DNA from 2 places in the Loktanella salsilacus genome. Region 2 is predicted to be linked to the other one. Evidence: riboswitches for the same ligand, from Rfam matches in the RefSeq annotation. Region 2 holds a riboswitch; the other holds the start of a gene.

The links. A riboswitch is a leader RNA that binds a small molecule or an ion and turns the genes downstream of it on or off. The one in region 2 is predicted to bind thiamine pyrophosphate.
Region 1: another riboswitch for thiamine pyrophosphate. It lies ahead of thiB (thiamine ABC transporter substrate binding subunit); the one in region 2 lies ahead of thiD (bifunctional hydroxymethylpyrimidine kinase/phosphomethylpyrimidine kinase).

The regions. Positions count from the first base shown of each region.
Region 1 covers NZ_CP072994.1:2,978,162-2,983,342, forward strand. The annotation lists gene KBW81_RS14350 (ABC transporter permease family protein) at 1-1,321, opposite strand, end outside; gene thiB (thiamine ABC transporter substrate binding subunit) at 1,297-2,271, opposite strand; TPP riboswitch at 2,307-2,404, opposite strand; gene KBW81_RS14360 (dicarboxylate/amino acid:cation symporter) at 2,477-3,769, opposite strand; gene aroC (chorismate synthase) at 4,020-5,126, shown strand; gene KBW81_RS14370 (PRC-barrel domain-containing protein) at 5,147-5,181, opposite strand, start outside.
Region 2 covers NZ_CP072994.1:657,493-662,673, forward strand. The annotation lists gene KBW81_RS03340 (thiamine phosphate synthase) at 1-403, opposite strand, end outside; gene KBW81_RS03345 (thiazole synthase) at 400-1,173, opposite strand; gene thiS (sulfur carrier protein ThiS) at 1,177-1,374, opposite strand; gene KBW81_RS03355 (FAD-dependent oxidoreductase) at 1,358-2,365, opposite strand; gene thiD (bifunctional hydroxymethylpyrimidine kinase/phosphomethylpyrimidine kinase) at 2,362-3,171, opposite strand; TPP riboswitch at 3,234-3,334, opposite strand; gene KBW81_RS03365 (lactoylglutathione lyase family protein) at 3,478-3,978, opposite strand; gene KBW81_RS03370 (LysR family transcriptional regulator) at 4,084-4,974, shown strand; gene KBW81_RS03375 (efflux RND transporter periplasmic adaptor subunit) at 5,133-5,181, shown strand, end outside.

The sequences.
Region 1 (5,181 bases), 1.1 Mb from region 2:
TCAAGCCTGCGGCAAAGCTGAGCGGTTTGCGCAGGCGCGGCAGGATCACCAGCCGCAAGGTCGCCCATGATCCCAGCGCAAGGTTCGCGGCCAACGGGCCATAGTCGCTGCGGATGTCGGCGACGGCCGGCGACAGCAGACGCAACGCAAAGGGCATCGCCATGACGGCGTTGACGCTAACCGTCACCGGCAACGCAACTGTCACAGGGTTTACGAAAGGGAAAACCAGCAGGAACAGCCCCGTTCCCATCACCAATGCACTGGCCGCCAAGGGCAAGGACCCAACCAGCGCAATCAACACGCCGCCGCGCAAGGACAACGCGAGTGCACCGGCGAGCGTCAGCGTGGTCGCGGCCAACGCCACCAGAACTGACCGTCCCGCCGCCCGGTAAATATCAGGCCCAAGGTCCGGCAATGACGGCACGCCGCGCCACAGGATCATCGCGAGCGGCAAAACCAGAAACAGTGTCACCAAAAGCAGCCAGACCCAGTCCCACCGGCTTTGATCCCAGCGGGCCACGGTCCGGTCGAGCCCGCTGCCGAACCCGTTCAGCGGTGTGATACGCCATGCGACAAGCGCGGCCATCGCACATAACGCAAACTGCACACAGGCCAGCAAGGCGGCCCTGCCCAGATCGAAATCAAAGCGGATTGCCTGCCAAATCGCCAATTCAACCGTTGTCGCACGCGGTCCGCCGCCAAGGGTGAGGGCCACAGCAAAGCTGGTCAGGCAGATCAGAAAAATAACAAGCAGCGCGCCGGGCGCATGGCGCGCCAGCATTGGCAGCTCTAGCACGCGCCAGATTGGCGCATTCAGCTGGGCGGCCAGACGGAACCGTTCGGCCGGAATAGACAGCCAGCCCTGTAGGATCAGCCGAACCGCGAGCGGCAGGTTGAAGAAAACGTGTGCCAGAACGACTCCGCCAGCGCCGTAGATTGAGATTGGAGCAACGCCCAGCGCCAAGAGCCCCGCGTTCAGCAGGCCGCCACGGCCAAAGACCGCGAGCAGCCCGAGGACCGCGATGATGACCGGCAGAATAAAGGGTGCCCCCAATAGCATCACAAGCGCACCACGTCCGCGAAACTGCCGCCGTGCCAGCGCACGGGCGACGGGGATCGCCAAAATGACAGAGGCGATCGCCGAGGCAGCAGCCTGCAAGACGGTAAACCGGATCGCGGACCAATCCCCGGCGGACAACCCGCGCCCCACCTCGGCCCGCAGGGCGACGGCAAGCAGCGTACCAAGGGTCAGCGCCAGCACCAGCGTGGCAGTCAGCCACGCTGGCAGGCTGCGGATTATTGCGACAGCGCGGCGCGCCATGTCTCGACCAGATCATCACGCAGGTCGGCGGCGTCTTGCGATGATAGCAAAAGGCCCTTGGACGGCACGGTCAGCGTGTCAAACCCACCCGGCAAGCTGACGTCGGTTGCGGGGTACATCCAGTTTGTCTCGGGGATGACGTCCTGAAATCCGGGGCTTGTGATAAAGGCCATGAACTGATCCGCCAGCGCCGGCTGATCGGTCCCGGCAAGTTTGGCTGCAACCTCGACCTGTAGATAGTTGCCCGCATCAAAGCCCCAGGACGTCTTGCTGTCGTCCTCTTCGGCGATCAGGTGATAGGCGGGCGAGGTGGTGTAGGACAGGACCGCGTCCGCCTCGCCTTCTAGGAACAGGTTATAGGCCTCGGTCCAGCCCGGGGTCACGGTGACGATATTGTCCGCCAGATCCGCCCAGATTTGCGGGGCAGCGTCGCCTTCGCTTGCATAGACCCACATCAGCAGCCCCAAACCGGGGGTGGATGATCGCGGGTCTTGGATGACGATTTTCAGGTCGCTGTCAGCCAGCGCGCGAAAGGATGCAACGGCCGGCGTGTCTTTGTTTGCAACAAACGCCAGATAGCCCCAGTCAAATGGCAGAAAGGTGTCGTCGTCCCACGCGACGGGCAGCGTCAGGTCGGCCGTCACGCCGTGAGGCGCAAACAGCCCCGTATCGCGGGCAGCGGCGGTCAGGTTTGTATCAAGGCCTAGCACGATATCGGCATCCGTGCGCGTGCCTTCCAGTTGCAGCCGCGCCAGCAGGGCTGCGCCGTCACCCGCGCCGGTGAACACCAGATCACAGGCGCATTCCGCCTCGAACGCAGCCTCAATCGCCGGACCGGGGCCCCATTCGGATGTAAAGCTGTCGTAGGTCAGCACGTTCAGGGTCGGCGTCTGGGCGATAGCCGTGCTTGCACACAGGATCGCGCCGACGCTCAAGAGTTTGGTCTTCATGTCATCCTCCAAAACGACGGGCGGAATGGGGGACAGCGTGATTGCCGGACCTTCCCTCCGCCGGTCTTAACCGGTTCAGGTTCAACGGGTCCGCTTGCGCATCTCAGCCAGATTGGCCCCCCGAGGTTGGATGACGTTAACAATCAGCCTGCGAAATGAAAAGGGCCGCAAAATGCTGCGGCCCCGTTCAACGATGTCGCGTCGTTTAGGCGATGGCGTGGTCGGGCAAATGGGCCTCGCCTTCGCCAGTTGTGCCTGCGTCAGGGTTGTCAAAGATCGCCATGTCGATCTTGCCTTCGCCCTTGGCGACGATGGTTGTGACGATGGCATCGCCGGTGATGTTCACCGCCGTGCGGATCATGTCCATCAGGCGGTCCACGCCAAGGATGATTGCGATACCCTCAATCGGCAGGCCGACCTGCGTCAGCACCATAGTCAACATGACCAGACCAACGCCCGGAACACCGGCCGTACCAATCGATGCTAGCACGGCCATACCGATCACGGTCAAATACCCCATTAGGCCAAGGTCGATACCGTAAACGTTCGCAAGGAACACCGTTGCCACGCCCTGCATGATCGCGGTGCCGTCCATGTTGATGGTCGCACCGAAGGGGATGCAGAAGGACGCAACGCTTTCGTCCACGCCAACCCGTTCCGTCGTGCACTGATAGGTGACGGGGATCGTCGCGTTTGACGACGCGGTCGAGAAGGCAAAGATCTGCGCCGGGCGCATCTTTTTCATAAAGGTGATCGGGCTTAGGCCGGACAACAGCTTCAGCATGCCAGGCAGTGTGATGAACAGGTGGATCATCAGCGCCGCAACAAGCGTCAGCACATAGGCAATGACCGGCATGAACAGGCCAAGCCCCTGTTCAGCAAAGGTCTTAGCGATCAAGGCAAACACCCCGTATGGCGCTGCGCGCATGACAAGATCGACGATCTTCATCATCACTTCGTTCATGTAATCGCACGCTTCGATAAAGGGCTTGGACCGGTCGCCCAGCATCAGCACCGCTATGCCAAGGACCACCGTGTAGAAAATCACCTGCAGCATTTCGCCCGACGCAAAGGCGGCAATCGGGTTGGTCGGCACGATGGCGGCAAAGACGTTCCAGACGCTTGGCGCCTCGGCTGCGGAAATACCGCTTGCGTCGATGCCGGTCATGTCAAAGCCTGTGCCCGGCCCAATGATCGTGGCCAGCACGAGCGCGACAGTAATCGCAAGCGCTGTCGTTGCGATATAAAGCGCAAAGGATTTGGTCCCCACACGGCCAAGAACGCGCACATCGCCGATCCCGGCAACGCCCCCGATCAAGGAAAAGAACACCAGCGGCACGACCAGCATTTTCAGCGCGCTGACGAACATCTTGCCAATCATGCCAAAGAAGCCAGCGACGACGTGATCATTGATGAAGGCGATGTTCAGCGTGTTGAAAACAACACCCACAACAATACCCAGCCCCATCGCCAGCATGATCTTCATCGTCAATGACATCTTACCGTCGTGAACCGGGGGGGGAAGTGTGACTTGCGTCCGTCATGAGGCAGCTCCTTCATCATGATACGTCAAACTTGGTAGGTCTTAGGCTGTCACAGAAACGTCAGCTTGGCGACGAAAACATTTTAAAGTTGCATGCCGGCTGCGATTACAACGGCTTACAACTGGTATTTTACAAAGGTAACGCCCGAATTGAACCCGCGCCGCCTATGGTTTAAGCCCTGTGCAACAACACAAAGGGCCGCGCATGTCAGTCAACTCTTTCGGTCACCTGTTCCGGTTTACCACATGGGGCGAAAGCCACGGACCCGCCTTGGGCGCAACGATCGACGGCTGCCCGCCGGGTGTGCCGCTGGACCCTGCGATGATCCAGCAGTGGCTGGATAAACGGCGCCCCGGTCAGAACAAGAACACGACCCAGCGCAATGAACCTGACGCGGTCGAAATCCTGTCCGGCGTCTATGAGGGGCGCACAACGGGCACGCCGATCCAGCTGATGATCCGCAACACGGACCAACGGTCCAAGGATTACGGCGACATCCTGAACACCTTCCGTCCCGGCCATGCTGACATCACCTACCACCAGAAATACGGTCTGCGTGATCCGCGCGGCGGCGGGCGATCCTCTGCGCGCGAAACCGCGGCGCGCGTGGCCGCTGGCGGGGTGGCCCGCGAGGCGATTACTGCGATTGCGCCCGGCGTGCAGATCACCGGCTACATGGTGCAAATGGGCGAGAAAAAGATCGACCGTGCGCGGTTCGATTGGGACCAGATCAGCCAGAACGACTTTTGGTGCCCTGACGCGCAGGCCGCAGGCGAATGGGAAGAGTACCTGACTTGGCTGCGCAAGGACGACCACAACTCTGTCGGCGCGATCATCGAAGTCGTCGCCCGCGGTGTGCCGGCAGGTATCGGCGCGCCGGTATATGCCAAGCTTGATACCGATCTGGCCGCCGCGATGATGAGCATCAATGCCGTCAAAGGTGTTGAGATTGGCGAAGGTATGGCCGCCGCTGCCCTGACTGGGCGCGACAACGCGGACGAGATTTTTATGGGGAACGACGGACAACCCGTCTATTCGTCAAACCACGCGGGCGGCATCCTTGGCGGCATCAGCACCGGGCAGGACGTTGTCGTGCGCTTTGCGGTCAAGCCGACGTCTTCGATCCTGTCGCCGCGCAAGTCCATCACGATGGATGGCCAACCGATTGAGGTGATCACCAAAGGTCGCCACGATCCCTGCGTCGGCATTCGCGCCGTTCCGGTAGGCGAGGCGATGATGGCCTGCGTGATCTTGGATCACATCCTGCTAGACCGCGGCCAAACTGGCGGGGTGCGAGGGCAGATCGGCTGATCCGCCCCCGCGCAAATCCGTCATAGCCAGTAAGGTGCCAGCCCGTAATAATCGT
Region 2 (5,181 bases):
GTTGGTGCCACTTCATCTGCTTCAGGATCGTCGGATAGATCGGGCCAAGGGCGATGTAGTCGGGGACCAATTCCAGCGCGCGGGCCAGTTCTGTGCGGTCATGGGTGCTGACGCCAAGGCGCAGGCCAGCGGCGCGGATTGCGGGCATGTCGGCGGTGTCCAGATCCTCTTGACCAAGGTGCAGCCAGTCGCAGCCTTCATCAATCGCGATGCGCCAGTGATCGTTGATGACCAGCGTGCAGCCCTGCGCGGCGCAGATCGTTTTGGCGCGGCGGATGTGACCCCGCAGCACGGCTTCGCTGGCGTCTTTCATCCGCAGTTGCACCAGTTTGATGCCCAGCGGGACCAGCCGTTCCAGCCAGTCGGCGCTGTCAAAGATGGGATAGAAACGATCAAGGCTCATCCAAGGAACGCCTTTCCAAGCAGGGGGGTGGACGGTGCGGCCATGTCGCGCGGCTCCATCGGGTCTGCGTGCGCGGCGAGTTGTCCGGCGCGGATTGCCAGCGCAAACGCCTCTGCCATCGCGGCGGGATCGCCGGCTGCGGCGACGGCGGTGTTCAACAGCACGGCGTCGAACCCCAGTTCCATCGCATGTGCGGCTTGCGATGGCAGGCCAAGGCCTGCGTCGATCACCAATGGCACATCCGGAAAATGGGCGCGCAAGGCCCGCAGGCCAAAGATGTTGTTGAGCCCCAGCCCCGACCCGATGGGTGCCCCCCAAGGCATCAAGACTTCGCATCCCGCATCCAGCAGGCGGTCTGCGACAACCAGATCCTCAGTCGTGTAGGGGAACACTTGAAAGCCATCGGCGGTCAGGATGCGGGTGGCTTCGACAAGGCCAAAGACGTCGGGCTGCAGCGTGTCGGCATCGCCGATGACCTCTAGCTTGATCCACGGCGTATCGAATATTTCGCGGGCCATATGGGCGGTGGTCACCGCCTCTTTTACCGTGTGGCACCCTGCGGTGTTGGGCAGAATGCGTACGCCCAGATCGCTGATCAGCCGCCAGAAATCTTGGCCTGCGCGGTCTTGTCCGCTTTCGCGGCGCAGGGACACGGTGGCGACACTGGCCCCGCTGCGGCGGAAGGCGTCGGCAAGGATCGCAGGCGACGGGTATTGCGCGGTGCCCAGCATCAAACCGCCGGGCAAGGCGGTGCCATAAAAATCACGCATCACTCAGCCCCCCTGCATCGGCGCAAGGATTTCGACCTGATCGCCGTTTGACAGCGCATAATCGGCGCGGTCGGTGGCGGGCACGAATTTGCCGTTCACCGCGGTTGCCACTTTGGCATTGGCAAAACCGTAGGCGTCCAACAGCTCTGCAAGGGTCGCTGCCTGCGCCGCGATGGGCGCTCCGTTAAGCTGCAGTCTCATCCATCACCTCTGGCATTTGGTTGTCGAAAATCAGGTCGGCCACCATGCGGGCGGCGGCAGGGGCCAGCAGAAAGCCGTGACGGAACAGGCCGTTCAGCCGGATCAGATTGCCGCTGCGGCGGATGCGCGGCAGGTTGTCGGCAAAGGCGGGGCGGCTATCGACGCCAACCTCGATCACCTCCGCCTCGGCAAAGGCGGGGTGCAGGGCGTAGGCGGCGGACAGCAGTTGCAGCAGGGCGCGGGCGGTGATGTGCGGGCCTGCGCGGCCTTCGATCATCGTCGCCCCCAGCATGAATATGCCATCCCCGCGCGGCACGATGTAGAGCGGCGCGCGGGGATGCAGCAGGCGGATGGGGCGGGACAGCGACACGTCAGGGCAAGACAGGATCAGCATTTCACCCTTCACACCGCGCAAATCAGGGATCGCATCCCGCGCTGCAAAGCCGCGGCAGTCAATCGTCAGACTGCGGGCGGCGTGATCTTCGGGGCGCGCGTCGGCGATCTGGAAGGCGCAACCATCTGCCACAAGGCCAGCACGCAGATCGGCAAGCGCGGTGCGGGGGGACAGATGCGCCTCTTGCGCGAAATACAGCCCGCTGGTGAAACGTCCGGCAAGATCGGGTTCCAGCGCGGCGATGGCGCCTTGATCGACGGTGCTGTGCCCGGTCGTCCGCTTGGCGAAGCGTGCAAGTTCCGCCCTATCCCGCGCGGGAGAGATTACGAGAGAGCCGCAGCGTTGCACGGACCCGGTGCGCCGGGCCCACCAGTCTGCCGCCTCTTGGCCTAGCCGCACCACGGGTTCCTCGGCGCTTTCGCCTTCGCAAAATGGGGCTAGCATGCCGCCCGCCCACCATGAACAGGCGTGGGGGCCGGGGGCGGCGTGGCGGTCGATGACCGTGACCTGCGCGCCGCGATCCAGCAAGGCGCGGGCGGTGCACAGGCCTGCAACGCCTGCGCCGATGACGGTGACAGAGGCGGTGTTGGCGGTCATGCCCAGACCGCGTGGAAATGATGCACCGGACCGTGACCGGCACCGACGTTCAGTTGATCGGCGGCTTTGATCGCGCCTTGCAGATAGCGGTGCGCGGCCGTGACGGCGGCAGGCAAGTCCAGCCCCAGCGCCAGTTGCGCCGTGATCGCGGCAGAGTAGGTGCAGCCGGTGCCGTGAGTGTTGCGGGTGGCAACGCGGGGGGCGTTTAGCGTGGCCATTACGCCGTCCGGGCCGATCAGGATATCGGTGCAGACCGCACCTTCAGCATGGCCGCCTTTCATCAAAACGGCCTGCGGGCCAAGGTCCAGCAGGCGCATGCCTTGGGCGATCACCTCAACCTTGGTCGTGGCGGGGGCGGTGCCCAGCAGGCGGGCGGCCTCCGGCAGGTTGGGGGTCAGCAGGGTCGCGCGGGGCAGCAGTGCACGGGTCATGGCGGCGACGGCGGCATCTTGCAAAAGCGTATCGCCGGATTTGGCGATCATTACGGGATCAAGGACGATGGGGCCTGTAAATCCAGCCAGCCCCTGCGCCACGGCATCGATGATGGGCGCGGAAAACAGCATCCCCAGCTTGATCGCCCGCACGTCCAGATCGGACAGCACTGCTGCAATCTGGGCGGCAACGATGTCGGCGGGGATCGCGTGCAGATGGGTGACAGCGCAGGTATTTTGCGCGGTCACGGCGGTGATGACACTGGCGGCATAGGTACCATTGGCGGACATCGCCTTGATGTCAGCCTGCACGCCAGCGCCGCCACCGCTGTCGGATCCGGCAATCGTCAAGGTGATCGGAGGGGCAGTGTTCACGGCGGCAACTTTCCAAGTTTTGGGAAATGCCGACGTGAAAAAACGAGAATACGCCCCAAGAGTGGTGCGTTCTACCCGTTCCCTACGCCGGTATAACCCGGATCAGGTTCGACGGGTCGGTGCGTGCACCTCTCAGCCCCAAAGGGCCCCCCGACGGATAATATGTCTTGCGCCGCCCCCAAGTTTGGGGTGGCGATTTGACCGGACGCTAGTTGCGAATTTTGCGGATCGCAACAGCGGAATGGTTGTGCCGGGGGCGCGCACTGCAACCGCGTGCCGCTGGGCGTCCTCCCGGTCGCGCGGGCTTTACGACGCGTAGGCCCCGGCAGAGTAGGTCAGCTCGTAGCTGTGGCTGTAGATCTCGAACACGATGCCAAAAGGGTCTTCGACATAGACCATGCGATACGGTTTTTCGCCGGGGAAATATTCGCGGATCGGCATCCGCTGGCGGCCGCCTGCGGCGACGATGGCTTTGGTCAAACCTTCGACATCGGGGTCTTGGACGGCAAAGTGAAAGGCGCCGTGGCGCTTGTGTTCCAGCTTTTCATCAGGGGCATAATTGCCAGGGAATTCAAAGATTTCGATACCGATACCATCGGCGGTGGAAAGGTGCGCGATGCGCAGCGACACCCAGCCGGGGCCGAAAACATCGGTGCACATCACGCCGATGGCGCTGTCATCTTCGAACGCTTCGGTGGGCTGCATGACGACGTAAAAACCAAGCACGTCGGCATAGAATTTTACGGCGGCGTCAAGGTCGGGAACGGAGAGGCCGATGTGGGAAAAGGTGCGGGGTGTCTGGGACATTTTAGGTCTCCTGCAAGGTTGCGATACCCATCAGATAGCGATGCGTGCCTTGCGTGTGAAATTATGATATACAATAAAAATCATAACAAAATATTTGGTTAGCCCATGCTGAACGCGACTTGGCTCGAGACCTTTACAACCCTGTGCGAGGCGGAACATTTCACCCGCACGGCGGCGCGGTTGAACATGACGCAGCCCGGCGTGTCGCAGCATCTGCGAAAGCTAGAGGCGCAGGTCGGTCAAAGCCTGATCACGCGGCAAGGCAAAAGCTTTACCCTGACCCCGGCGGGGGAAGCGGTCTTGGCCCTTGGTCAGTCCCGCCGCGCGCAAGAGGACGCCTTGCGCCGCGCAATCACCGCCGATGATCGCGACAGTGGCACCGTGCGGATCGCCTGTTCCGGCAGCTTTGCGATGCTGCTGTATCCCGCGCTGATGCCTTGGATGCAGGCTGCGCCTGATCTGGTGATCCACCTGCAAGCCGCGCCGCAAGCGCAGGTGCTGTCGGGGCTGATCGACGGGCAGTTTGACTTGGGCGTGCTGGACGCAGACCCCGGCCACCCGCGCCTGCAAGCGACGCATTTGGGCGAAGAAGAATTGTGCCTTGTCCTGCCAGCAGATGCGCCAGATACGCCGCCCAGCTTTGCCGATTTGCAAGCGCGGGGGATGATCGGGCATCCTGATGGCGACGCCTATGCCGATGACTTGCTACACCTTAATTTTCCCGGCGCATACCCCGGTGCCGACAGGCTGCGCGTGCGTGGTTTTGTCAACCAGATCGGCCAGATCCCGGCCCCGGTGGCGCAGGGCGTTGGTTATACGTTGTTGCCGCGCAGCGGGGTAGAAGCCTTTGCTCGCAGGGATTTGCTAAAGGTCGTGCATCTGGCAAAGCGGCGGCGGCATCCGCTGTGGCTCGCGGGGCGGCGCGGACGCACGATGTCGGCGCGGCTGCAGTATGCCAGCGAACTGATTGCATTGGCGGCGGGACAGTTAAGCTAAGTTAAATGCCTTAAATTCGCGCGCGGCCTTGATACGCAACGGCGCGTCTGACGCCGATGTGATCTGCAAAGCAAAACAATCGAAAGAAACTTGCGACGGATGCTGCATCACCGCGCGTTCAAGCCGGGATACATCTTGGCATCAAAGGGGCACAGGGCGTGCGCAGACTATTTTCAGTGATATTCTCGGTTGTGATTTTGTTTGTGA